Regions from separate parts of the Streptomyces sp. 11x1 genome, predicted to be linked through region 1. Evidence: riboswitches for the same ligand, from Rfam matches in the RefSeq annotation. Region 1 holds a riboswitch; each other region holds the start of a gene.
The links. Region 1 has a riboswitch for cyclic di-AMP ahead of P8T65_RS06500 (M23 family metallopeptidase). Riboswitches for the same ligand answer to the same signal wherever they lie in the genome.
Positions count from the first base shown of each region.

Region 2: linked by a shared signal. The riboswitch ahead of P8T65_RS17205 (NlpC/P60 family protein) and the one ahead of P8T65_RS06500 (M23 family metallopeptidase) in region 1 are both predicted to bind cyclic di-AMP.
Region 3: linked by a shared signal. The riboswitch ahead of P8T65_RS24475 (M23 family metallopeptidase) and the one ahead of P8T65_RS06500 (M23 family metallopeptidase) in region 1 are both predicted to bind cyclic di-AMP.

Region 1 covers NZ_CP122458.1:1,442,421-1,449,961, forward strand. The annotation lists gene P8T65_RS06470 (primary-amine oxidase) at 1-243, shown strand, start outside; gene P8T65_RS06475 (hypothetical protein) at 236-724, shown strand; gene P8T65_RS06480 (TetR/AcrR family transcriptional regulator) at 776-1,360, shown strand; gene P8T65_RS06485 (helix-turn-helix domain-containing protein) at 1,741-2,148, shown strand; gene P8T65_RS06490 (IS630 family transposase) at 2,145-2,828, shown strand; gene P8T65_RS06495 (SGNH/GDSL hydrolase family protein) at 2,891-3,676, opposite strand; gene P8T65_RS06500 (M23 family metallopeptidase) at 3,962-4,975, opposite strand; cyclic di-AMP (ydaO/yuaA leader) riboswitch at 4,980-5,138, opposite strand; gene P8T65_RS06505 (alpha-galactosidase) at 5,441-7,516, opposite strand.
Region 2 covers NZ_CP122458.1:3,976,037-3,983,577, forward strand. The annotation lists gene P8T65_RS17195 (M23 family metallopeptidase) at 1-420, shown strand, start outside; gene pcrA (DNA helicase PcrA) at 517-3,033, opposite strand; cyclic di-AMP (ydaO/yuaA leader) riboswitch at 3,275-3,447, shown strand; gene P8T65_RS17205 (NlpC/P60 family protein) at 3,456-4,667, shown strand; partial or broken gene P8T65_RS17210 (transposase) at 5,000-5,590, shown strand; gene P8T65_RS17215 (hypothetical protein) at 5,949-6,305, shown strand; gene P8T65_RS17225 (RacP protein) at 6,611-7,027, opposite strand; gene P8T65_RS17230 (DUF6192 family protein) at 7,027-7,443, opposite strand; partial or broken gene P8T65_RS17235 (ATP-binding protein) at 7,331-7,541, shown strand, end outside.
Region 3 covers NZ_CP122458.1:5,577,873-5,585,413, forward strand. The annotation lists gene P8T65_RS24455 (dihydrofolate reductase family protein) at 1-589, opposite strand, end outside; gene P8T65_RS24460 (MarR family transcriptional regulator) at 638-1,180, shown strand; gene ribA (GTP cyclohydrolase II) at 1,394-2,053, shown strand; gene P8T65_RS24470 (PP2C family protein-serine/threonine phosphatase) at 2,416-3,519, shown strand; cyclic di-AMP (ydaO/yuaA leader) riboswitch at 3,806-3,968, shown strand; gene P8T65_RS24475 (M23 family metallopeptidase) at 3,979-5,040, shown strand; gene P8T65_RS24480 (cysteine hydrolase) at 5,192-5,755, shown strand; gene P8T65_RS24485 (hypothetical protein) at 5,765-5,920, opposite strand; gene P8T65_RS24490 (aldo/keto reductase) at 5,926-6,870, shown strand; gene P8T65_RS24495 (PrsW family intramembrane metalloprotease) at 7,139-7,541, opposite strand, start outside.

The DNA of each region.
Region 1 (7,541 bases):
AACCAGCATCCCGGCGGCGCGGGCCTGCCCGCCTACACGGCCGCGGACCGTTCCCTCGACGGCCGGTCGCTCGTCGTGTGGCACACCTTCGGCCTCACGCACGCCCCCCGCCCGGAGGACTGGCCGATCATGCCCGTCGACCGCACGGGCTTCAAGCTCACCCCGACGGGCTTCTTCGACCGCAACCCGACACTGGACGTCCCACCGGCCGCGGCCGTCTCCCACGGCTGCTGCGATGCATGAACTGCTTGCGGTGGCCGGTCTGGCGGCGGCGGTGGTCTGCCTGGCCGGTCATCTGCCGGGGCCGGTGCGCGGCTGGGGGCCGCACGCCGCCGTCACGGTGGTGATGGCCGTGATGGTCCTGCCGGGCGAGCGGTCGGGCGGGGCGGCGCTCGCCGGTACCGCCGCCGTCGCGGCGGCCGCCGTGTGGCGGCTGTGCGCGGGGTGCCCGGGGCTCGGCAGAGCCGCCGAGACGGCCGACCTCGCGGCGATGGCACTGCTGACGGCGGCGGCCATGCCGTGGGGAACGGCCGTGCCGCACCACGGAGCCGGTGCCGGAACGGGGGCCGGCGAGCTCGCGCTGCTCGTGGCCGGCTGCTGGGCGGCGACGCGGACGGGGACCGTGATGTTCTCTCAACTACGCGGTGGACACGGCCCGTCGGCGCGACGGCAGGACGCGGCGGCGGTCCTCATGATCGCGGCGATGACCGCCATGGCATGGTGAAGCGGCACAGGCGGGCGCCGGTCCCGTCGGAGGAAGGGAGTCGGCGGGCTCATGCCGAAGATCGTCGACCATGACGCGCGCCGTCGTGAGATCGTCACGGCGGTGTGGGCGTTGATCGCCCGCGAGGGGCTCGACGCGGTCACGATGCGCGATCTCGCCGCCGAGGCGGGGTACGCCAACGGGGCCCTCGCCCCGTACTTCCGCGGCAAGGACGACATCCTGCTGGCGGCCTTCCAGTACGCGGTCGAGAGCACCGACGTGCGTGCCGCGCGGGCCATCGGCGACACCACCGGGCTCGTGGCGCTGCGCCGGCTGTGCCACGAGATCATGCCGCTGGACGAGACACGGCTTCTGGAGGCCCGGGTCGTCGTCGCGTTCTGGGGCCGTGCCCTGCACGACCCGCGGATGGCGACCGTCCACGTCACCGCCGTGCACCGGTGGCGGCAGCGGATGACCGACTGTCTGGCCGAGGCCAGGGCGGCCGGCGAGATCCGGGGCGCCGCGCCGGACGAGCGGAGCGCCGACGCGCTGCTCGCGGTGCTGGCCGGTTTCCAGGTCAACGCGCTGCTCGTACCGCACACCGCGACGCCGGACCACCAACGGGCCGCCCTCGACAGCCTGCTGGCGTCCTTCTAGTGCCAGGAAGGCCGCCCATTCATCTCATGAGCCCGAATCATGAACCCGAAGGTCCGCCCGGGACCTGCATGTGGGGGGCGTTCCTCGCCACCACCGCCCTGCGCGAGCGCGGCATCATTTCCGAAGATCGCCCGACGCGGCCAACCGCACGGCTCGGGCCTGGGCACAGTCCGGCAAGCAAGACGGAGAGGTATACGAGAGGAACCGGTGGTTGAGGCCTCCTAGTAGACTGTCGCGACTAAGTGTCGTTATGGTTGGTGGAGTTGGTGTCGGGCAGGCTTCGCTTGATGCTTCCGTCCGGCCGGGCAGGGGGTGCTGTGTCCTCGCAGAAGAAGTATCCGGTTGTCTTGAGTGCCGAAGACCGTCGGGCGTTGGAGCGTGTGACGACGACGGGGGTCCGCAGCGCGTCGATGATCAGGCGGGCGCGGGTGCTGCTCGCGTTGGACACCTCGGCCGGCGAGGTCGCTCCGCGGGCGGTGATCGCGGAGCGGGTCGGGGTCTCGTGCGATTCGGTCCGCCTGATCTCGAAGCGGTATGCGGAGACCGGCGGCGATGTGTGGGCCACGGTCGGCCGGAAGGAACGCGCACTGCCGCCGGTGCCCTCCCCGGTGACCGGCGAGGTCGAGGCAAGACTGATTGCGCTGGCCTGCTCGACGCCGCCCGAAGGACACGCCCGCTGGTCGCTGCGCCTGCTGGAGAAGCACGTCGCGCTGGCCGAGGACATCCCGGATCTGGACCACTCCACGATCGGGCGGGTCTTAAAAAAACGGAACTGCGCCCTCACGTGAAGAAGTGCTGGACCATCCCGCCGGCCGCGAACGCGGCCTTCGCCGCGGCGATGGAGGACGTCCTGGCGGTCTATCACCGGCCCTTCGACCCGGCGCGCCCGGTGGTGTGCATGGACGAGAAGCCGTACCAGCTGCTCGGCCACGTCCGTGATCCGCTCCCCGCGCGGCCGGGCCGTGACCGGCGCGAGGACAACGAGTACGTCCGCTCGGGGACCTGCTCGATCTTCTGCTGGGTCGAGCCGCTGCGCGGATGGCGGCGCGTGGACGCGCAGTCCCGCCGGACCAGGGTCGACTGGGCGCACCAGGTCGAGCACCTGCTGACCGTGGACTATCCCGACGCCGCCACGGTCGTGCTGGTGATGGACAACCTCAACACCCACACCACCGCCTCGCTCTACGAGGCGTTCGACCCGGCAAAGGCCTTCGCGCTGGCCCAGCGCCTGGAGATCCACCACACCCCCAAACACGGGTCCTGGCTCAACATCGCCGAGATCGAGCTCTCCGCGCTCACCCGTCAGTGCCTGGACCGCCGCATCGACGACCTCACCGTGCTCAACACCGAACTCGCCGCCTGGCAGCAGCACACCAACAGCAACCAGCGCCAAGTCGACTGGCACTTCACCACCGACGACGCACGCGTGAAACTGCGCCACCTCTACCCAACCACACGACGAAATTAAGCCGCGACAATCTACTAGGTTTCTCAGGCCACCGCTCGGCCCTCAAGCCACGAACTCGGCCCTCAAGCCACCGTCTCGATCCGCAACCTGATGTCGTCCGGCGACAGCTGCCCCTTCGCCGACACATGGTCCCCGGAGGACTCCCCCCGCAGCCGGCGACCGATCCACGGCACCAGATACTCCCGCGCCCACTGGATGTTGTCCCGCCGCATCTCCAGCGTCCCGCGCGGCGGCAACGGCGGCCACGGCTGATCGGGATCCGCCGGAACCTCGACCCCCAGCACCTGCCCGGCCCGCAGGGCGACCCGCGTGTGCCCCTCCGGGGAGAGATGCAGCCGGTCCAGGTCCCAGGCCCGCCGGTCCTGCACCGTCTTCAGCGACCACAGGTCCAGCACGGGGCACCCGTACCGGTCGGCGATGGCCCGGACATGCAGGTTGTACGTGGCGATCTTGCCCCGCAGATGCTTCAGCACCGGCACGTCACGGGTGTCGAACCCGGTCGTCACCATGACCGTGCCGACGGCCGAGGTGAGCCTGACGACCGCCCGCTCGAACCGCTCCGCGACCTCGTCGGGATCGGTGCCCGGCCGGATGATGTCGTTGCCGCCCGCGCAGAAGGAGATCAGATCGGGGGCGAGCTCCAGCGCCCTCGGCACCTGGTCCTCCACGATCTGGTCGAGGAGCTTCCCCCGCACGGCCAGGTTGGTGTAGTCGAAGTCGCCCTCGGGCAACCGGTCCGCGAGAAGCACCGCGAACCGGTCGGCCCAGCCGACGAACCGCCCGTCGGGCCCGGGATCGCCGACGCCCTCGGTGAAGCTGTCCCCCAGCGCCACGTACGACCCGATCATTGCTTTGCTGCCCTTCGAATCGTCTGTCACATCGGGCCATGATTCACCTTCGGATGTGACCTACGCGACCGTAACAAGGGCTTGACGGACGGTGAGATAGACCACGTGTCAAGTGTCGATCAACCCGGAATACCCGGGCCCCGTCAGTGGAGCCCCCCATACCCGGAAGCCCTCGAACCGGAAGTGGCCCCAGTGGTCCGGCCCGCGCCCGCGGCCCTTCCCGGGAACGCCGAAGGCCGGACCCCGGTCATGGGGTCCGGCCTTCGGCGGGTGCGGCGGCGTGGATCAGATGCCGACGCCCTTCGAGCGGAGGTACGCCAGCGGGTCGATGTCCGAGCCGTAGTTCGGGCTGGTGCGCATCTCGAAGTGGAGGTGCGGTCCGGTGACGTTGCCGGTCGCGCCCGAGAGGCCGATCTGCTGGCCGCCGCTCACGGACTGGCCGGCGGAGACGGAGATCGAGGACAGGTGGGCGTACTGGGCGTAGTAGCCGTCGGCGAGCTTGATGACGACCTGGTTGCCGTACGCGCCGCCCCAGCCGGCCGAGACGACGGTGCCCGCGCCCACGGCCTTCAGGCTGGTCCCGGTCGGGGCCACGAAGTCGACGCCCGTGTGGTAGCCACTGGACCACATGCTGCCGGCGGCCTTGTACGCGGTACCGACGGTCGCGCTCAGGATGGGCCGGCTGAAGCCGGAGGCGTTGGACGACGACTGGCCGCTGCCCGTGGAGGTCGACGCCCGGGTGTCCTTCGACTCCTGCTTCGCCGCACCCGAGGACTTCGAGGACTTCGATGTCTGGGAGGACTCGGCGGGCTTCGAGGACTGCGACAGCTGCGGCTTGGAGGACGAGCGCGACGTCTCGCTCGACGCGGCCCGCTCACCGATGGTGAGCTTGAGCCCCGGGTGGATGAGCGAGGGGTCGGAGCCGACCGCCTCACGGTTGTCCGAGTACAGCTGCTTCCAGCCTCCCTCGACGTCCTGCTCGTCCGCGATCTTCGCGAGGTAGTCGCCGACCTTGACCGAGTAGGTCTTGGGAGCCGCCTTCTTGGTGGTGGTTCTCTCCGCCTGCGCGGCCTTCTCGGCCTGCTCGATCCGTGCGCCCGCCTCGGCCGCGGCCTTCTCGGCGGCGATCGTGGTCGCCTTCTCGGAGACACCGGAGACGGTGGCGCTCGGGGTCGCGGCGTGGACGCCTGCGGCTCCGATCAACGGCAGCGCGAGCGCCGCGCCACCGGTCCCGGCGGCGGCGATCGAGCGGGTGAAGCGCTGGGACTTCGGACGGCGGTGCTTACCCTTCGCGGGCATGGCGAATTCCTCTCCGGCGCCTGCGAGGTGAGCTGTCGGGTGCGGACTGGAGATGTCCGGCCGTGCTTGCGCACGGCTTTACCCCTAGCCGTTCCGGAGACCGGAACAGGCGGTGATTCCTGTGGGTCCCCCGCTCCTGCCGTGGATCGGGTCGGTACGCGGCTCCGGTCGGCGGCAGGATTGGGCGTCCGTCCGGATTGACGCCGAACGTAAGCGACTTGTGCCCACAGAGACAACCATTGGGACTTCCTGTGCCTCTTCCTCCCTGATCCTTACTTCAATTCGCCATCACGCTCCGTCAATGACCGGTCTAGCGCGTATTCCAACCTCCCTGGAAATCAGCGCGAATTACGTGGACATGTCGGCAACGGAACGTCACGAATATGACGCTGCTCACGCACCTACGGCCCAGTAAGCTTTATTCCAGGGCTTGTTGGAATTACAGCTTCATTTCGGGCAGATCGCTCAAGTGCGACGTAGGCGGATAACCTTCGCATCGAAGTCGCCGCGCAACCCCGTCGGCAATCCATGGTGCGCCAGCACGGCACCTCGGTACGTTTCGCCCGTTTCGCGGCACTCGTACGTCGCCCCCGGATCCAGCCCGCGCAGCCGGAGCGGGGCGAGCGACTCTCCGTAGTGCTGGGCCTGGAGCAGCGCGAGGACGACCACCTCGTCACCGTGGACGTACTCCACGGCGCTCAGTCCTCCCGTCGGCGGCCGCAGCCGGTACAGGTCGCCCCGCTGCACGACCGGCCGGATCTCCTTGTACAGCTCCACCCACTCCCGGGCCTCGACCAGCTCCCCCTCGCTCCACTCGGTGAGGTCGCCGCCCACGCCGAGCACACCCGCCATCGCACTGACGAACCGGAACCGCAGCGAGCTGGCGCGCCCGTTGAGCTGGTTGTTCGGGCTGTCGGTGACCCACGCGGCCATGCTCCGGGCGGGATGGATCTGGCTGAAGCCGTGCTGGATGGCGAGCCGGTCGAGCGGGTCGGTGTTGTCGGAGGTCCACACCTGGTCCGTCCGCGCCAGGACCCCGAGGTCGATCCGGCCGCCGCCACCCGAGCACGACTCGAACGCGACCCCCGGGTGGGCGGCCCGCAGCCGGTCCAGCAGGGCGTAGAAGGCGTGCACGTGCTCCACCCACAGCTTCTGCGGATAGGGCTCGCCGGGCCAGCCGGCATCGGTGAAGCAGCGGTTGAAGTCCCATTTCACATAGTCGATCGGGGCGCTGGACAGGAGGGTGTCGAGCCGTTCCCAGAGGTATTCCTGGACGTCCTCGCGCGCGAGATTAAGTACGAGCTGATTGCGCAGCTCCGTCCGCTTTCGCCCCGGTTGGAACTGCGCCCACTCGGGGTGCGCCCGGTACAGCTCACTGTCCGGGTTGACCATTTCCGGCTCGACCCAGATGCCGAACTGCATCCCGAGGGCGTGCACCTGCTCGGCGAGCGGCTTGAGTCCCTTCGGGAAGCGGTCCGGATTGGGGGTCCAGTCGCCGAGGCCGGCCCGGTCGCTGGTCCGCGCCCCGAACCAGCCGTCGTCCACGACGAACAGCTCGACCCCGATCGCGGCGGCCCGCCGTGCGAGCGCCCCCTGCTGTTCCTCGGAGATGTCGAACTCCGTGGCCTCCCAGGAATTGAAGAGCACAGGCCGATCCCGGTCCGCGTCCGGGATGACATACGCCCGCTGGTACGCGTGCCAGGCGCGGCTCGCCCCGCCGAAGCCGCCGTCGCTCCACAGGCCGGCGAAGACGGGCGTGGTGAACGTCCCGCCCGTCTCCAGCAGCAGAAGTCCGGACTCGTCGTAGCCGGCGCCGCCGGTGATCTGCACACGGGCGTCCGGGAGTTGGGCCACCGCGATCCGCCAGGAACCCGACCAGCCCAGGGCGCAGCCGTAGACCTCGCCGCGCTCCTCGATGGCGTCGGTGTCGAGGGCGACCCAGGGCAGGTGCTGATGACCGGTGTGTCCGCGCCGGCTGCCGAGGACCTTCTCGCCGTAGGTGAGGTCGGCGCGCACGAGCCGGGACTCGGCCGCCCACCGCCCGTGCAGCTGGGAGAGACGCCAGGTGTCCTCCTCACGCCGGGGCAGCGTCCAGGTCGCCGAGTCGGCCCGCAGCAGCTCCGCCGCCGGGCCCTCGTTGACGAGGGTCACCCAGCGCTCGACCACGTCGTCGCGCATCCGGTAGTGCAGGGTGATCCGGAGTCCGTCGTCGGTGAAGCGCAGCCGCAGCTCGTCGCCGTCGGTCTCGTACTCCTGGAAGGTCCACTCGGTGCCGCGTCGCTTCTCCGTGCGCACGGAGAGCGCGGGGCGGGTGAAGCGAGGTCCGCCCTCGACCGGGTACTCCTCGTGTCCGTCGACCGGGGCCTCGAAGGGCCGGTACGGCAGCCGCTGCCGTGCGGCCAGCTCCTCTGCGTCCGCGAGGGAGATCCGGGGACCCCAGTGCAGGTGCAGCAGCTCGTCGTTCTCGGTGAGCCGCAGGGCATAGCTGCTCCCGGGTCCGCTGAGAAGCCAGGTCCGGCCGTCAGTTCCGATGTCCAACATCAAGCCCTCACAGATTCGAACAGGT
Region 2 (7,541 bases), 2.5 Mb from region 1:
GCCCGCAAGGAGCGCCTGCGGCCGAAGTTCGCGCTCCCCGTCGCCGAGCGCGGACTCAGCGCGTACTACGGGCAGTCCGGCGTCAACTGGATGTCCCTGCACACCGGCATAGACTTCCCCGTCTCGTACGGCACCCCGGTGATGGCCGCGACCGACGGCACCGTGCGCACCCAGTGGAACAGCGCCTACGGCAACATGGTCATCGTGACCGCCAAGGACGGCACCGAGACCTGGTACTGCCACCTCTCCACGTACAAGGTCGCCTCCGGTACGACCGTCAAGGCCGGCGACACCATCGCCTACTCGGGCAACTCGGGCAACTCGACCGGGCCGCATCTGCACTTCGAGGTCCACCCGGCGGGCGGCTCCGCCATCGACCCGCTGTCGTGGCTGCGCAGCCACGGGCTGGACCCGACGTAACAGTCAGCCGGCACCCGCCTGGCGCGCACGGACAAGACGAAAGGGCCCCTGCTGAGCAGGGGCCCTTCTCGTTGAGCACGGCGCGGGGCGCGTCCGCTACAGCTTCTCCACCGGCGCGTACCGCAGCAGCAGCCGCTTCGGCTTGGTGTCGCCGAAGTCGATCGTCGCCTCCGCGTTCGCTCCCGAGCCCCCGACGCCGACGACCGTGCCGAGGCCGAACTGGTCGTGCGTGACACGGTCGCCCACGGCGAGGGAGACCACCGGCTTCTCGTCGCCGCGGCGGGTCGCGAAGCCGGACGCGCCACGGGCCGAGGAACGGGAGCGGGAGGACGACAGCGACGCCGCGATACCGGCGGCCGGACCCGAGGACACCGGCGCGGAGGCACCCGTGCGCTTCCACTCCAGATGAGTGGCCGGGATCTCCTCCAGGAACCGGGACGGCGGGTTGTACGAGGGCTGTCCCCAGGCGCTGCGCAGCGTCGACCGGGTGAGGTAGAGCCGTTCACGTGCGCGGGTGATGCCGACGTACGCGAGGCGGCGCTCCTCCTCCAGTTCCTTGGTCTGGCCGAGGGCGCGCATGTGCGGGAAGACGCCGTCCTCCATGCCGGTGAGGAAGACCACCGGGAACTCCAGGCCCTTGGCGGTGTGGAGGGTCATGAGCGTGATGACGCCCGAGCCGTCCTCCTCCTCGTCGGGGATCTGGTCGGAGTCGGCGACCAGCGCCACCCGCTCCAGGAAGTCGGCGAGCCCGGCGGAGGTCGTCCCCGCCGCACCGCCCTCGGTCTCGCCCTCCGCGGCACCGGCCTCCTGCTCGAACTCCAGGGCGACCGCGGCGAGTTCCTGGAGGTTCTCGATCCGGGTCTCGTCCTGCGGGTCGGTGGATGCCTGCAACTCGGCCAGATAGCCCGTGCGTTCGAGGACGGCTTCCAGGACGGTCGCCGGTCCGGCGCCGGACTCGACGACGGTCCGCAGGTCCTCCATCAGCGTGTTGAACCGCTTGACCGCGTTGGTCGACCGGGCCGCCATGCCGTACGCCTCGTCCACACGCTTCAGGGCCTGCGGGAAGCTGATCTTCTCGCGCTGGGAGAGGGCGTCGATCATCGCCTCGGCACGGTCGCCGATGCCGCGCTTGGGCACGTTGAGGATACGGCGCAGGGGGACGGAGTCCTCGGGGTTGGCGAGGACACGCAGATACGCGAGGACGTCCCGGACCTCCTTGCGCTCGTAGAAACGCACCCCGCCGACGACCTTGTAGGGCAGGCCGACGCGGATGAACACCTCCTCGAAGACACGGGACTGGGCGTTCGTCCGGTAGAAGACGGCGACGTCGCCGGCCTTCGCCTCGCCCGCGTCCGTCAGTCGGTCTATCTCGTCGGCGACGAACTGGGCCTCGTCGTGCTCGGTGTCGGCGACATAGCCGGTGATCTGCGCACCGGCGCCCGCATTGGTCCACAGGTTCTTCGGGCGGCGGGACTCGTTGCGCTCGATGACCGCGTTGGCCGCGGAGAGGATCGTCTGCGTGGAGCGGTAGTTCTGCTCCAGCAGGATCGTCGTCGCGTCCGGGTAGTCCTCCTCGAACTGGAGGATGTTGCGGATGGTCGCGCCGCGGAAGGCGTAGATCGACTGGTCCGCGTCACCCACGACGCAGAGCTCCGCCGGCGGCACGTCCCACTCGGCCGGTGGCACGTCCACCGGGTGCTCGGAGGTGCCGACCAGCTCTCTGACCAGGGCGTACTGGGCATGGTTGGTGTCCTGGTACTCATCGACGAGGACATGACGGAAGCGACGCCGGTAGTGCTCGGCGACGTCCGGGAAGGCGCGCAGCAGATTGACCGTCGTCATGATCAGGTCGTCGAAGTCGAGCGCGTTCGCCTCGCGGAGGCGCGACTGGTAGAGCGCGTAGGCCTGGGCGAGGGTCTTCTCGAAGCCGTCGGCGGCCTGGGCGGCGAAGTCCTCCTCGTCGATCAGCTCGTTCTTCAGGTTCGAGATCTTGGCACTGAAGGACTTCGGCGGGAAGCGCTTCGGGTCGAGGTCCAGATCACGGCAGACGAGCGCCATCAGCCGCTTGCTGTCGGCGGCGTCGTAGATCGAGAAGGAGGACGTGAAACCGAGCTTCTTCGACTCGCGCCGCAGGATCCGGACGCACGCGCTGTGGAAGGTCATGACCCACATCGCGTGCGCGCGCGGGCCGACGAGCTGCTCGACGCGCTCCTTCATCTCACCGGCGGCCTTGTTGGTGAAGGTGATCGCGAGGATCTGGCCCGGGTGGACATGCCGCTCGCCGAGCAGATGGGCGATGCGGTGGGTGAGCACACGGGTCTTGCCGGAACCCGCGCCGGCGACGATGAGCAGAGGGGAGCCGGCGTGCACCACGGCCGCGCGCTGGTTCTCGTTCAGCCCGTCCAGGAGGGCCGCCGCGTCGAGGGCCGGGCGGGGGGCACCGCCGCGGTAGTACTCGTCCCGGTCCGGTGGCACGTCGAACTTCCCGCCGAACAGATCGTCCGGAAGCGGCTCCGGTACATGATCGTCCTCGGGCGGCGGCGGGGGCTCCTCCGCGTGGCCGCGGGGGGCCTGGAGGTCCGCCAGGAAGCTGTCGTCAAAGAGGCTGCTCATCGCTCTCCGAGTCTAGGCGCCCCCACTGACAGCGGGGGGCCGCCCCGGGAAGTCCACACCCACCACTCACCGCGCTCACCTCACGACGGTGAGCGATCGAGCCTACCGCCTGTCGCGCGCAAGAGGCTAAGGTCACGAAAACGTATCGGGCATATCGAACATCAACCTTCACACGGGACCCACGAGTTGGCTAACTTCTTCTCTTGGGTCGTACGACACAACCGGCGAACGTCGCCGGGCCGCACGGCCCCCGCCGAGTCCGGTACGCCTCTCGCGGCGCCGGAGCCGGGGACCCACCGACCTCTGGGGTGAATCGACCCGACCGCCGCTCGCGGCAAGGGCCGCAGGGCAAACCTTCCGAAGCTTGCGCCCGAACCCGACAGCTAACTCGGTAGGCGGACTACGGAAGGAGACGCCGCACCATGGCGCCGCACCGCAAGCCGCGTCCGACCGGCCGGACGCGCGCGGGCATACGCACCCCCGCTCTCGCCACGGCCGCCCTCACCTCCGTGGCCCTGCTCTCCCAGACGGCCACCGCCGCACCCTCCGACGACGACAGGCCGAGCCTGGAGGACGTCGAGAAGAAGGTCGACGACCTCTACCGCCAGGCCGGGTCGGCGACCGAGAACTACAACGCGGCCAAGGAGAGGACGACCAAGCAGAAGAAGAAGGTCGACACCCTCCTCGACGACGTCGCCAAGCGCACGGAGAAGCTCAACGAGGCACGGGAGGAACTGGGATCGTTCGCCGCGGCCCAGTACCGCAACGGCGCGTCCGCCCCCGACCAGGCCTCGCTGCTCCTCGCGGACAACCCGCAGGACTACTTCGACCAGAACCAGCTGATGGACCGGATGACGGACCGTCAGAAGCAGGCCGTCGACGCGTACGTCACCGAGCAGGCCGACGCGGCGGAGCAGCGCCGGACCGCGAGCGACAGCCTCGAGAAGCTCACCGAGTCGCAGAACGCCCTCAAGACCAGCAAGGCCAAGGTCCAGGCGAAGCTCGCCGAGGCCCGCGAACTGCTCTCCACCCTCACCGCCGCGGAGAAGGCCCGGCTCGCCGCGATCGAACAGCGCGAGCAGGAGGAGGCCGACCGCAAGGCGGAGGAACTCGCGCGTCGGCAGGCGGCGCAGCAGGCGAGCCAGGAGTCCCCGAGCACCCAGGAGGCCCAGGGGACCCAGGAGACCCAGGAGACCCAGGGAGGGACCGCCGCCGACACGGAGACGTCTCCCGGCACCAGCGGGACCACCGCTCCCGTCGAGGACTCCACCTACGCCACGAAGGCCACCAAGGCCCTGGCATTCGCCCGCGCGCAGATCGGCAAGCCGTACGTCTGGGGCGCCACCGGCCCCGGCTCCTACGACTGCTCCGGCCTCACCCAGGCCGCCTGGAAGGCCGCCGGCGTCGACCTCCCGCGCACCACCTACGACCAGGTCGAGGCGGGCACCACCGTCCCCCTCGCCGACGCCAGGCCGGGGGACCTCGTCTTCTTCTACGACAACATCGGCCACGTCGGCATCTACATCGGCAACGGCATGATGATCCACGCCCCCAAGCCAGGCACGTACGTCCGCGAGGAGTCGATCTTCTACGACGGCGAGTCCTCGATCCACAGCGTGGTGCGGCCCGCGTGACCGGGTGTACGGCCGCTTTAGATCTGTCGGATTCTCAGCGATCTGTCGTCAACTTGTCGCCTACGACAGGTCGCTGAGAATCGCTCCGTAGAGTGACTCTTGGCCACTCACAGCATTCTTGCGCTCCCCTGGCGCATGGGACGGCGCGGTCCATGGGCAGCTTCGGCCGGGATCACCTTCTGTGTCCCTTCGGTTACGTATATCGGGGGTGGCAGTGTCGTACGTCTCGGGTCGAGAGCCAACGGCTGAGGCCAGAGCTGTAAAGGTCCGCTACCGCCAGGCGGGGGTCTGTACGGTGAGTGGTGTAACTCCCGAGCTGGAAGCGACAGTTGATGACTGACGTGACGAGTGACACCGAGGCCGGGAAGGCCGCTGTGAGCGGGACGGGCGCCGTGGATGACGGGCTGGTCGCCGAGTTGGTTGCCCGGGCTCAGGCCGGTGGCGTGAAGCTCACCGGGGAGGGCGGCCTCCTGCAGCAGTTGACCAAGCGGGTGCTGGAGTCCGCGCTGGAGGGCGAGCTCACCGATCATCTGGAGCACGAGCCCGGTGAGCGGGCCGAGGGCGGTCGGGACAACTACCGCAACGGGCACCGCTCCAAGACGGTGATCACCGAGTCGGGGCCGGTCGAGATCGCGGTGCCGCGGGACAGGGCCGGATCGTTCGAACCGCAGCTGGTCAGGAAGCGTCAGCGACGTATGGGCGGCGTGGACGAGATGGTTCTGTCGCTGTCGGCGAAAGGGCTCACGCACGGGGAGATCTCCGCGCATCTCGCCGAGGTGTACGGCGCGGAAATCTCCAAGTCCACGATCTCCACGATCACCGACAGTGTGATGGCCGGCATGACGGAATGGCAGAACCGTCCGCTGGACAGCGTCTACCCGGTCGTCTTCATCGACTGTGTGAACGTGAAGGTCAGGTCAGGAGGTCTGGACGCCGGGACTGCAGAGGTTTCTGCGCAGGCATCTGCCGTCCTTCCTGTTCGTCGCCCGCGGCACCGGATTCCTCGGCCAGCCCGCCGGAGGCCTGGTCTCCTTCTCCAGGACGCCGTTGCGGTCGGTCGGATACGTCTCGTTCCGCGGCACGCGTCCGCAGACCGGCGGCCTGTTGTTCCGCTGCGCGCTGGCATTGGGCAGCAGCGTTCAAGGCGTGCTGACCTTCGAGGTCTCCGGACGCCGTACGGTGGTGGGCAACGTGCATCTGACCGCGAACAGGGACGGGGACTGGTCGGCGGGCAACCGCCACGAAGCCCTCCAGTCAACGCAGTTGAGGAGGGTCCACCAGGTGTTGCGGGCGGCCCGCGGCGGTGACACGGAGCTGATGATCGCCAGCGGCGACTTCAACCTCCCCAGCGGTTCCGCTCTGTACGAGGCGGTCGTGGACGCAGGCGCGTGGCGGGACCCGTTCGCCGCGGCGGACCTGCCCACTTTCCACGCCGAACTGCTGCCCGCCGGTGCCGCGGCCTACCGGGTCGACTACCTGCTCGTCCATGGTGACCCCGATCGCTACACCGTCACCAGGACCGAACTCCTCTTCACCGAACCGGTTGCGATGCCGTTGGGCGGCATGGCGTACCTCTCAGACCACGTAGCGCAGACGGCCACGATCGCCGTCCCCCAGACCTGGACGAGCAAGCCCTGAGTCGGTCAACCCAGTGCCTGGTCCGCCTCCGCTGGACTGTCGGAAGCCGCTGTGACCGGGCCGGTACCGCAGGTTGGGCGGCAGGCCAGCCGCTGCCTGTGCCAGGTAGTACGGGGTGACGTCGCGTCGATCCACGGGGCGCGCCTTGCGGCGGGTGAGGCGGCGGGTCATGAGGGTGATGGCCGCCCAGGTGATGAGGGATCTGCTCATCACGGGGAGGCGTTCGTGGTCGCGGCAGTGGCGGCGGGGGCGCTGGGGCCGGCCCCGGCTCCTGATCTGGCGGTGAGCGCCCCGCCCCGGAGGTGTCAGCGCGGTGGCCGGGCGGCCATCGCGAGGTTCGACTCGATCGCCTTCATCTGGTTGCTGAGGTAGCCGGCCCACGTGCTCTTTGGGAACAAGGCCAGGTACGGGCCGATCGTGCCCGTGATCATCCGGCGGAACTGGGTCAGCTTCCCACTGAGCCAGGCCCGCTCCCGCTCCTCCAGCTCCTCCTCACTCGCGCAGAAGTAATAGCCCAGCTCCCGGGTCCAGATCACCGGCGGCCAGCCGCGTTCGGCGCACATGTCCCGCAGCGCGCCGAGCCCGCGTCTGGTCTGCCAGCGGCTGAGCTCGCACGAGCCCATCAGCCGTGTGAGCGTCATGCCGGCGGGCGCGACCTCGAACAGCGCGGTGCGGACCAGGTCGGCGTGGCGCTCCGCGGCCGGGGAGCGCTTGCGTGCCACTACTCACTCCGCAGCAGGCGGGCGGGTTTCTCGTCCATGTCGACCTTGCCGGTCTCGGCAGTGGTCTCGATCCAGTCCAGCACGGCCCGACAGCGGGCGACATTCTGCGCGAGCACGGCCTGTTCGTCGCCGGTCAGCTGCCGGTCGCGCAGTTGCGGCACGGTCTTAGTGCGTCTTCGTGCGTGTTTCTGAGCCTCGGTGCCGAGTAGCTCTGAGTCCTGCGCCGGCCTGGTGTCCGAGTACGCCGGTCGAGCTGGGGAGAGGATCTGCCGGGGCTGCTGGGAACGATTCAGGCCGGGAGTTCGGCCCGGGGCGGAGTTCTGTTCGTCGGTGTGTCGGTCCAGGCAGTGGCGTTGGGAACGCAGTTGCGCCAGCGCCTCTACCGAATCATTCGGCGGGTGGACCAGGACGTTCACCGAGACCCGGCTCTTTGCGGCCATCGTCGACCGCCTCACCTTCGGCGGCAACATCATCGAGACCGGCACCGACTCCTACCGACTCGCCAGAACCCGGG
Region 3 (7,541 bases), 4.1 Mb from region 1:
TCCCGAACAGCCGGGGCGCGTCCGCCTCCCCCACGAAGAGCGGTGCGACGGCCAGCTGCACCTCGTCCGCGAGCCCCTGCTGCAGGAGCTGGGTGTGGACCCGGCCGCCGCCCTCCACCATGAGGCGGCGCACACCGCGTACGTCTCCGAGGTGGTCGAGGACGGCCGTCCACTCCAGCTCGAGGCCGACGGAGACCACGGCCACGCCGTTCGGCCCCGTCGGCAGGCCCAGCCCGTGCAGCCGTGCCGCGCCCTTGTCGGTCGTGTACACGGCCTTCTCGCCGCCGGTGTGCCAGAACTGGGCCGCCGGATCGAGTTCGCCGGAGGCGCTGACCGTGACCTTCAACGGGTACTCGGGGAGCCCCGCGGCGATCCGGGCCGCGCGTCGCTCGGGGGAGTTGACCAGCAGCCGGGGGTTGTCGGTGCGCAGGGTGCCGGCCCCGATCAGGATGGCGTCGCTGGCCGCGCGCACCTCGTCGACCCGGTCGAAGTCGGCCGGGCCGGAGAGCAGCAGCCGCTCGGGTCCGGTGTCGTCCAGGAAGCCGTCGAGGGAGACGGCGGCGGACAACAGGACGTAGGGCTGGGGCATGGACGCGCTCCCTTGGTTCAAGTTTTAAACAATAACTACACTGTACGTATGACGACCCGCTGGCTCACCCCCGACGAACAGCGTGCCTGGCGCGCCTACGTCGCCGCGAGTTCCCTCCTGGAGGACGCGCTCGATCGGCAGCTCCAGCAGGAGGCCGGCCTGCCGCACCTCTACTACTCGGTGCTGGCCGCCCTCTCCGAGGCGCCGGAGCGCCGGATGCGGATGACCGAGCTCGCCGAGCGGCTGAAGATCACGCGCAGCCGGCTGACGTACGTCGTGACCAGGCTGGAGAAGGACGGCGTGGTGCGGCGCGAGGACTGTCCGCGGGACAAGCGCGGCAGTGTCGCCGTGCTCACCGACGAGGGCATGACCCTGCTGGAGCGCACGGCGCCGGGCCATGTCGAGACCGTGCGGCGTGCCGTCTTCGACCATCTCAGCCCCGAGCAGATCGGCCAGTTCGAGGAGATCTGCGCGGCCATCGCGACGGCGATCCAGGGCGGGGATCCCCGGACGGCCCCCGGCTCGGACGACCTCCCCTGGCGCCGCCGCGCCTGCCCGTCGGGCCAGCAGGACGAGGGCAATCGCGTGTGACGGCCGAGCGATGGCGGGTGACGGCCGAGGGGATCGCGTGTCCCGGTCGGGCAGGGCCTCGCGTGTGACGGCCGAGCTGGGCCTCGCGTGACGGGAATGTGACGTATCCCCAATCCTGTTGCTTGAAATTTGAAGCACGGGTTAGAGTCGCTGCGAGCGCTGTGCTTCAAAACTGAAGCACAGTGACGCCCGCACCAGGACCGGAGAACCCGCATGCCCGACTTTCCCGCTGCCACCCCGCGTGCCCGCGTCCGGGTACCGTTGCGCTTCCACGACGGCTACGGCGTCGACGCCGAACTGGTCACCTTCCACGACCTCGTCGACGGCCGGGAGCACCTGGCGATCGTCCTCGGCGACCCCGCCCCCGGCACGGCCCCGCTGGTCCGGCTGCACTCCGAGTGCCTGACCGGTGACGTGTTCGGCTCGGCCCGCTGCGACTGCGGTCCGCAGCTGCGCGAGGCGGTGGAGCGGATCGCCGACCGCGGCGGCGTCCTCCTCTACCTCCGCCAGGAGGGCCGGGGCATCGGCCTCTACAACAAGCTGGACGCATACGCCCTCCAGGACCAGGGCCTCGACACCTACGAGGCGAACGCGGCGCTCGGGCTGCCGGAGGACGCCCGTGACTACACGGCGGCGGCCCAGATGCTGGGCGCCCTCGGTATCGACGAGCTGGACCTGCTCTCCAACAACCCCGACAAGGCGCAGCAGCTGCGCGGCCTCGGCGTGGCCGTGCGCGACCGCGTGCCCACGGGCGTCTTCACCACCGCCCACAACGTCCGCTACCTGCGCGCCAAGGTCCTCCAGACCCAGCACACCCTCCCCCTCCACGAGCTGACGGGCGCGACGGGACTGACCGGCCTCTCGACGGGCTGAGCCCCGCCCGGCTTCCCGATGGCCTCAACCCGTCCGCCCTCCGCGTCCCTCCCCCCGTCTCTCCGCTAGGCCCTGTCGTCACATTCCCGCCTGCCCCGCGACGCCATGCTCGCGCTCTCGACGCACCGGGCACCGACCCGAGTACGCCCGGTACGCGAGTCGGTGCCCGGCACGCCGAGAGCACGCTCCCCCGGTCTCGGCTGTGCTCGACCGGGAGGTACCCCCACGACGCCGCCAGGCCGCCCTTCGGGCGACGACGGGAATGTGACGACAGGGCCTAGCCCACTCGGCCCCGTCGGCTCGCCCCACCGCCCACCCCCGGAAACCCTGTATCCGTGGGGCAGCGAGAGGGTACGGAGGTCATGCGGGAGCCGGGTGGGCGGCGGTTCTCGTACGCCCGCAGGCTCGCCTGCGTCCTTCCCGTGCTGCTGATCGCCGTCGGACTCTTCTACGACCACTTCACCCCGCGCGAGTTCACCGCGGTCCCCTTCTTCATCGCCGCGCCCCTGGTGGCGGCCCCGCTCTTCTCGTTGCTCGGCACGGTGGTCATCGGCGCCGCGTCGGGGGTCGGCATCACCGGCGTCCGCCTCTACTACGACGACGCAGGCCATGAGGACGCGATCACCGAGATCGCCACGGTGGCCACCGCCGCCGTACTGGCCGTACTGATCAACCGCCTCGTCCGCCGCAGCGACGCCCGGCTCGCCACCGCCCGGGAGATCGCCGAGGCGGCGCAGCGGGCCGTGCTCCCGGTGCCGCAGGAGCGGATCGGCGGGCTGGAGATCGCCGCGCGGTACGAGGCCGCGCAGGCCGGGGCGTCGATCGGCGGCGATCTGTACGCGGTGCAGGACTCGCCCCACGGCGTACGGCTCATCGTCGGCGACGTACGCGGCAAGGGGCTGGGAGCGGTGTCGGCGGTGGCGGTGCTGATCGGGGCGTTCCGGGAGGCGGCCGAGCAGGAGGCGACGCTCGAAGCGGTGGCCCAGCGGCTGGAACGGGCGCTGGCCCGGGAGGGGACGCGGCGGGAGGCGGCGCGGAGTGACGGGGCGGTGGAGTACGAGGGGTTCGTGACGGCCGTGCTCGCGGAGTTCCCGCACGGCGCGGGCCGCGCCCGGATCGTCAACCGGGGCCACCCCTCGCCCCTGCTGCTGCATGCCGACGGCACGTTGTGCACCCTGGACGCCCCGCAGCCCGCGCTGCCGCTCGGCATGGACGACCTGGGCACCTGGCCCGACCGCGCGGAGGAGACCCGGTTCCCGTCCGGCGCCACGCTGCTCTTCTACACCGACGGCCTGTCCGAGGCGCGCGACGCGCACGGTGTCTTCTACGACCCGGCCGTGCGCCTCTCGGGCCGTGGGTTCACCGCCCCGGGCGCCCTGCTGACGACGCTCGCGGAGGAGGTGCGGCGGCACACGGGCGACCGCACGACGGACGACATGGCCCTCTTGGCCGTCCGCCGCCCGTGAAGTATGGCCGTCGGGCGTTCGTGAAGTGTGGCCGTCCCACGTCCGCGAGGTGGAGATGTCACCGAGCGTGTCCGCCCCGCCGTTCTCCGTATAAAAACTGACGCCACGTCAGGTCAACTGTTACTCGCGAGTAAAGGTCAACTCGCCCGTTTTCAGACCCTCATGACCCGTAAAGTCCCGCGCGAAAAACGGAACGATCATTCAGAACAGCTTGGAATGGAGTGCTCGCGTCTATTAACGTTCGATAACGCAGCGCGGTCGTCCCAGCCGTCACAAGAGACGGCTCCGTGCTCACGCGCCGAATCCCGCAAGGGAACCGGGGAACCACCAACCCTGGGGTGAATCGCACGGAAACCGCCGTGGCATTACGCACGACCGGTTTACGCGCGTAGGAGACCTTCCTGCTCCGAACCCGTCAGCTAACCCGGTAGGCGAGAAGGAAGGAAGGAGTACGCCCACGTGGCGTCGAACCGGTCCGCGACCGAAGCCCCGTTCGTGCCGGCCCAACGTGACGGCGAGAGCCAGACGTTCGGCTACGGCAGCTACAACAGCGACAACGAGGGCCCCTGGCAGGAGTGGAACCCCAGCGAGGATTCCCTTCGCCCCGTTCGCGGTCGGCACCGCGTGGCCAAGAAGAGCGGCGTACTCGCCCGTAACGGTCTCGCCCGCAGCTCCACGGTCCTCGGCGTCGGTGTCATAGCCGCCGTCAGCGGTGCCGGGATGGCGAGCGCACAGTCCGGCAAGGCCCCCGTCTCCATATCGATACCCGACCTGCCGAACGTCGGCTCGGTCTTCGAGGACGAGGCCGACGAGCCGGAGCCCCAGGGTTCCACCTCCCCCCTCAGCAACGCGGGGCTGATCGCCGCCGACACCGAGCAGGGCACCGCGGACGCCGGTGAGGCGCTGCGCGCCCGCATCATGGCGCAGGCCGAGTCCCAGCAGGACGCCTTCGACAAGGCCGCCGCCGAGGCCGCGCAGACCGCCGCCGCGGAGCAGGCCGCCGAGCAGGCCGCCAAGGAGAAGAAGGAAGCCGAGGCCAAGGAGGCCGCCGCCAAGAAGAAGGCGGAGGAGGAGGCCGCGGCGAAGAAGGAAGCCGAGCGTCTCGCCGCCCTGGCCAAGCAGTTCACGCTTCCCACCTCCTCGTACACCCTCACCTCCAGCTTCGGTCAGGCCGGCCCGTACTGGTCCTCCGGCTACCACACCGGCCTCGACTTCGCGGCCCCCACCGGCACCCTGATCAAGGCCGTAGGCAGCGGCACCATCACGCAGGCCGGCTACGAGGGCTCCTACGGCTACAAGACCGTCCTCACCCTCGATGACGGCACCGAGATCTGGTACGCCCACCAGTCCTCCATCGGCGTGAGCGTCGGCCAGAAGGTCGCCACCGGCGACGTCATCGGCCGCGTCGGCGCCACCGGCAACGTCACGGGCGCCCACCTCCACATGGAGGTCCACCCCGGTGGCTCCACCACCGGCATCGACCCGGCGGCCTGGCTCCGCAGCAAGGGCCTCAACCCGTAACGGCCGGCATCACACCCGAAGCAACGACGCCGCGTACGCCCCTGGGCCTACGCGGCGTTCGTCTTGTCCCCTGCGACGCCCTGGACCTCCCCGGACCCCGGCCCTCTCGGCTCCCCGGAGAACTCCCCTGTAGACAGAAGGGCCGGCAGACATGGCGAAGAGCGCACTTCTCGTGATGGACGTCCAACGCGACGTCGTGGCCATCGCGGACGACGGGTCCGGATATCTGCCGCGCCTGCGCAGGGCGATCGACGGAGCCCGGGCCGCCGAGATCCCCGTGATCTACGTCGTGATGGGGTTACGGCCGGGCGCGCCGGAGATCAGCCCGCGCAACAAGGCGATGGCGAACGTGGTGCGGGCCGGCCTGTTCACCGAGGGCGAGCCCGGCACCCAGATCCATGACGAGGTCGTGCCCCGTCCGGGCGAGGTCGTGGTCACCAAGAGAAGGGGGAGCGCGTTCTCGGGCAGCGACCTCGACCTGGTGCTCAGGGCGCGCGACATCGACAGCCTCGTCCTCACCGGCATCGCCACCAGCGCCGTGGTGCTGTCCACCCTGTGGCGCGCCATCGACCTGGACTTCGGCGTCACCGTTCTGGCGGACGGCTGCCTCGACACCGATCCCGAGGTCCACACGATGCTCACCGAGAAACTGTTCCCGCAGTGGGCCGAAGTCCTGACGGTCGAGGACTGGCTCACGGCCATCGCATCGCGCTAGGCCCTGTCGTCACATTCCGGGGCCGCCCTTCGGGTGACGACGGGAATGTGACGACAGGGCCTCGTACACGTCGTCCCGCCCCGCCCCGCCCTGCCCTGCCCTGCCCTGCGCGGCGTCGGCGTCGATCTCGATGGGAATGTGGGCGTCCGGTCCGCTCGTTGACATCGGACATGACTTCTCTTCGCAAGCTGGGCGCATCCGACATCGAGGTCTTCCCGCTCGCCCTCGGTGGCAACGTCTTCGGCTGGACCGCGGACGAGGCGCGGTCCTTCGCCGTCCTCGACGCGTACGCGGCCGCGGGCGGCAACTTCGTCGACACCGCCGACTCCTACTCGGCCTGGGTCGAGGGCAACGAGGGCGGTGAGTCCGAGCGGATCATCGGCAAGTGGGTCAAGAGTCGCGGCAACCGTGACAACGTGGTCATCGCGACCAAGGTGAGCCAGCACCCCGAGTACCAGGGCCTGACGGCGGCCAACATCAAGGCCGCCGCCGACGCGTCCCTGGCCCGCCTCGGCACGGACCACATCGACCTCTACTACACCCACTTCGACCAGCCCGAGGTCCCCGTCGAGGAGATCATCACCGCCCTCGACGACCTGGTGAAGGCCGGCAAGGTCCGCGCGATAGCCGCGTCCAACATCACCCCCGATCGACTGAAGGCCTCCCTGGACTTCTCGGCCGCCGAGGGCCTGGCGCGCTACGTGGCGCTGCAGCCCCACTACAACCTGGTCTCCCGGGACACCTACGAGGGCGCCCTCCAGTCCGTCGCCGTCGACTCAGGCCTCTCCGCCGTCCCGTACTTCGCCCTCGCCATGGGCTTCCTCACGGGCAAGTACCGCCCCGGCGCGACGGTCGACAGCCCCCGGGCGGCAGGCGCCGGCGCCTATCTCGACACCCCGGCCGGCCCGCGCGTCCTCGCAGCCCTGGACGACATCGCCACGTCCCGAGGCGCAGCCCACGCCACGGTGGCCCTGGCCTGGCTGGCCGCCCAGCCGACCGTCACGGCCCCCATCGCCTCCGCCCGCTCCCTGGACCAACTCCCCGCCCTCCTGGCCGTAGCGGACCACACCCTCACCCCCGAAGAACTGAACCACCTGACGGAGGCTTCGGCGTAGTCCTGGTACTCCTGGTAGTCCTCACAGTCCAGGTACGCCAACGGGCGGCGCGATGGGCTGCCCGGAAGTGACTTGGGGCCTTGGCGGGGGAGGAGGAAGCGGGTCGTAGGCGGGCGAAGGCAGAGCCGAGGGACGGAGCGGGAGGCGCGGTCGGGGCGCCGGCAGGTCGGGAGCGGTTCTGTTCCCCGACATCGGGGGCCGCACATGGAGACGCGCGCCCCGGACGAAACGGCCCCGACCCCGCGCCGACGGCTCGCGAAGCAACTCGCTAGTACCGATAGGGGTTGTACGCGGGGTACGCCGCCACCCCATATGCCCCATACACCCCACACCCCACAGGCTGCCCGTACGCCCCGCATTCATGGCCGTACCCGTGCCCGTAGCCGTATCCGTACTTCGCCCCCACCTCCCGCCCCGCATACCCCATGGCCGACCGGGCCAACTCCCGCCTGCGCCACAGCTCGAACAGCAACTCCCGCTCCCGCAGCGCGAAGTCACCCCCGGCCCGCCCCCGCAACCCCCGATACCGATGGAAGGCCAGCTTCGTCGCGTAGACCTCGTACTCCGCGATCGACCGAGCGCCCGCCTTCCCGAAGTGGTGCGCCGCATACTCCCGCGCCACCCGCCGCCCCCGCATCGACCCCAGCACATACGGCTCGACAGGCGTCAGC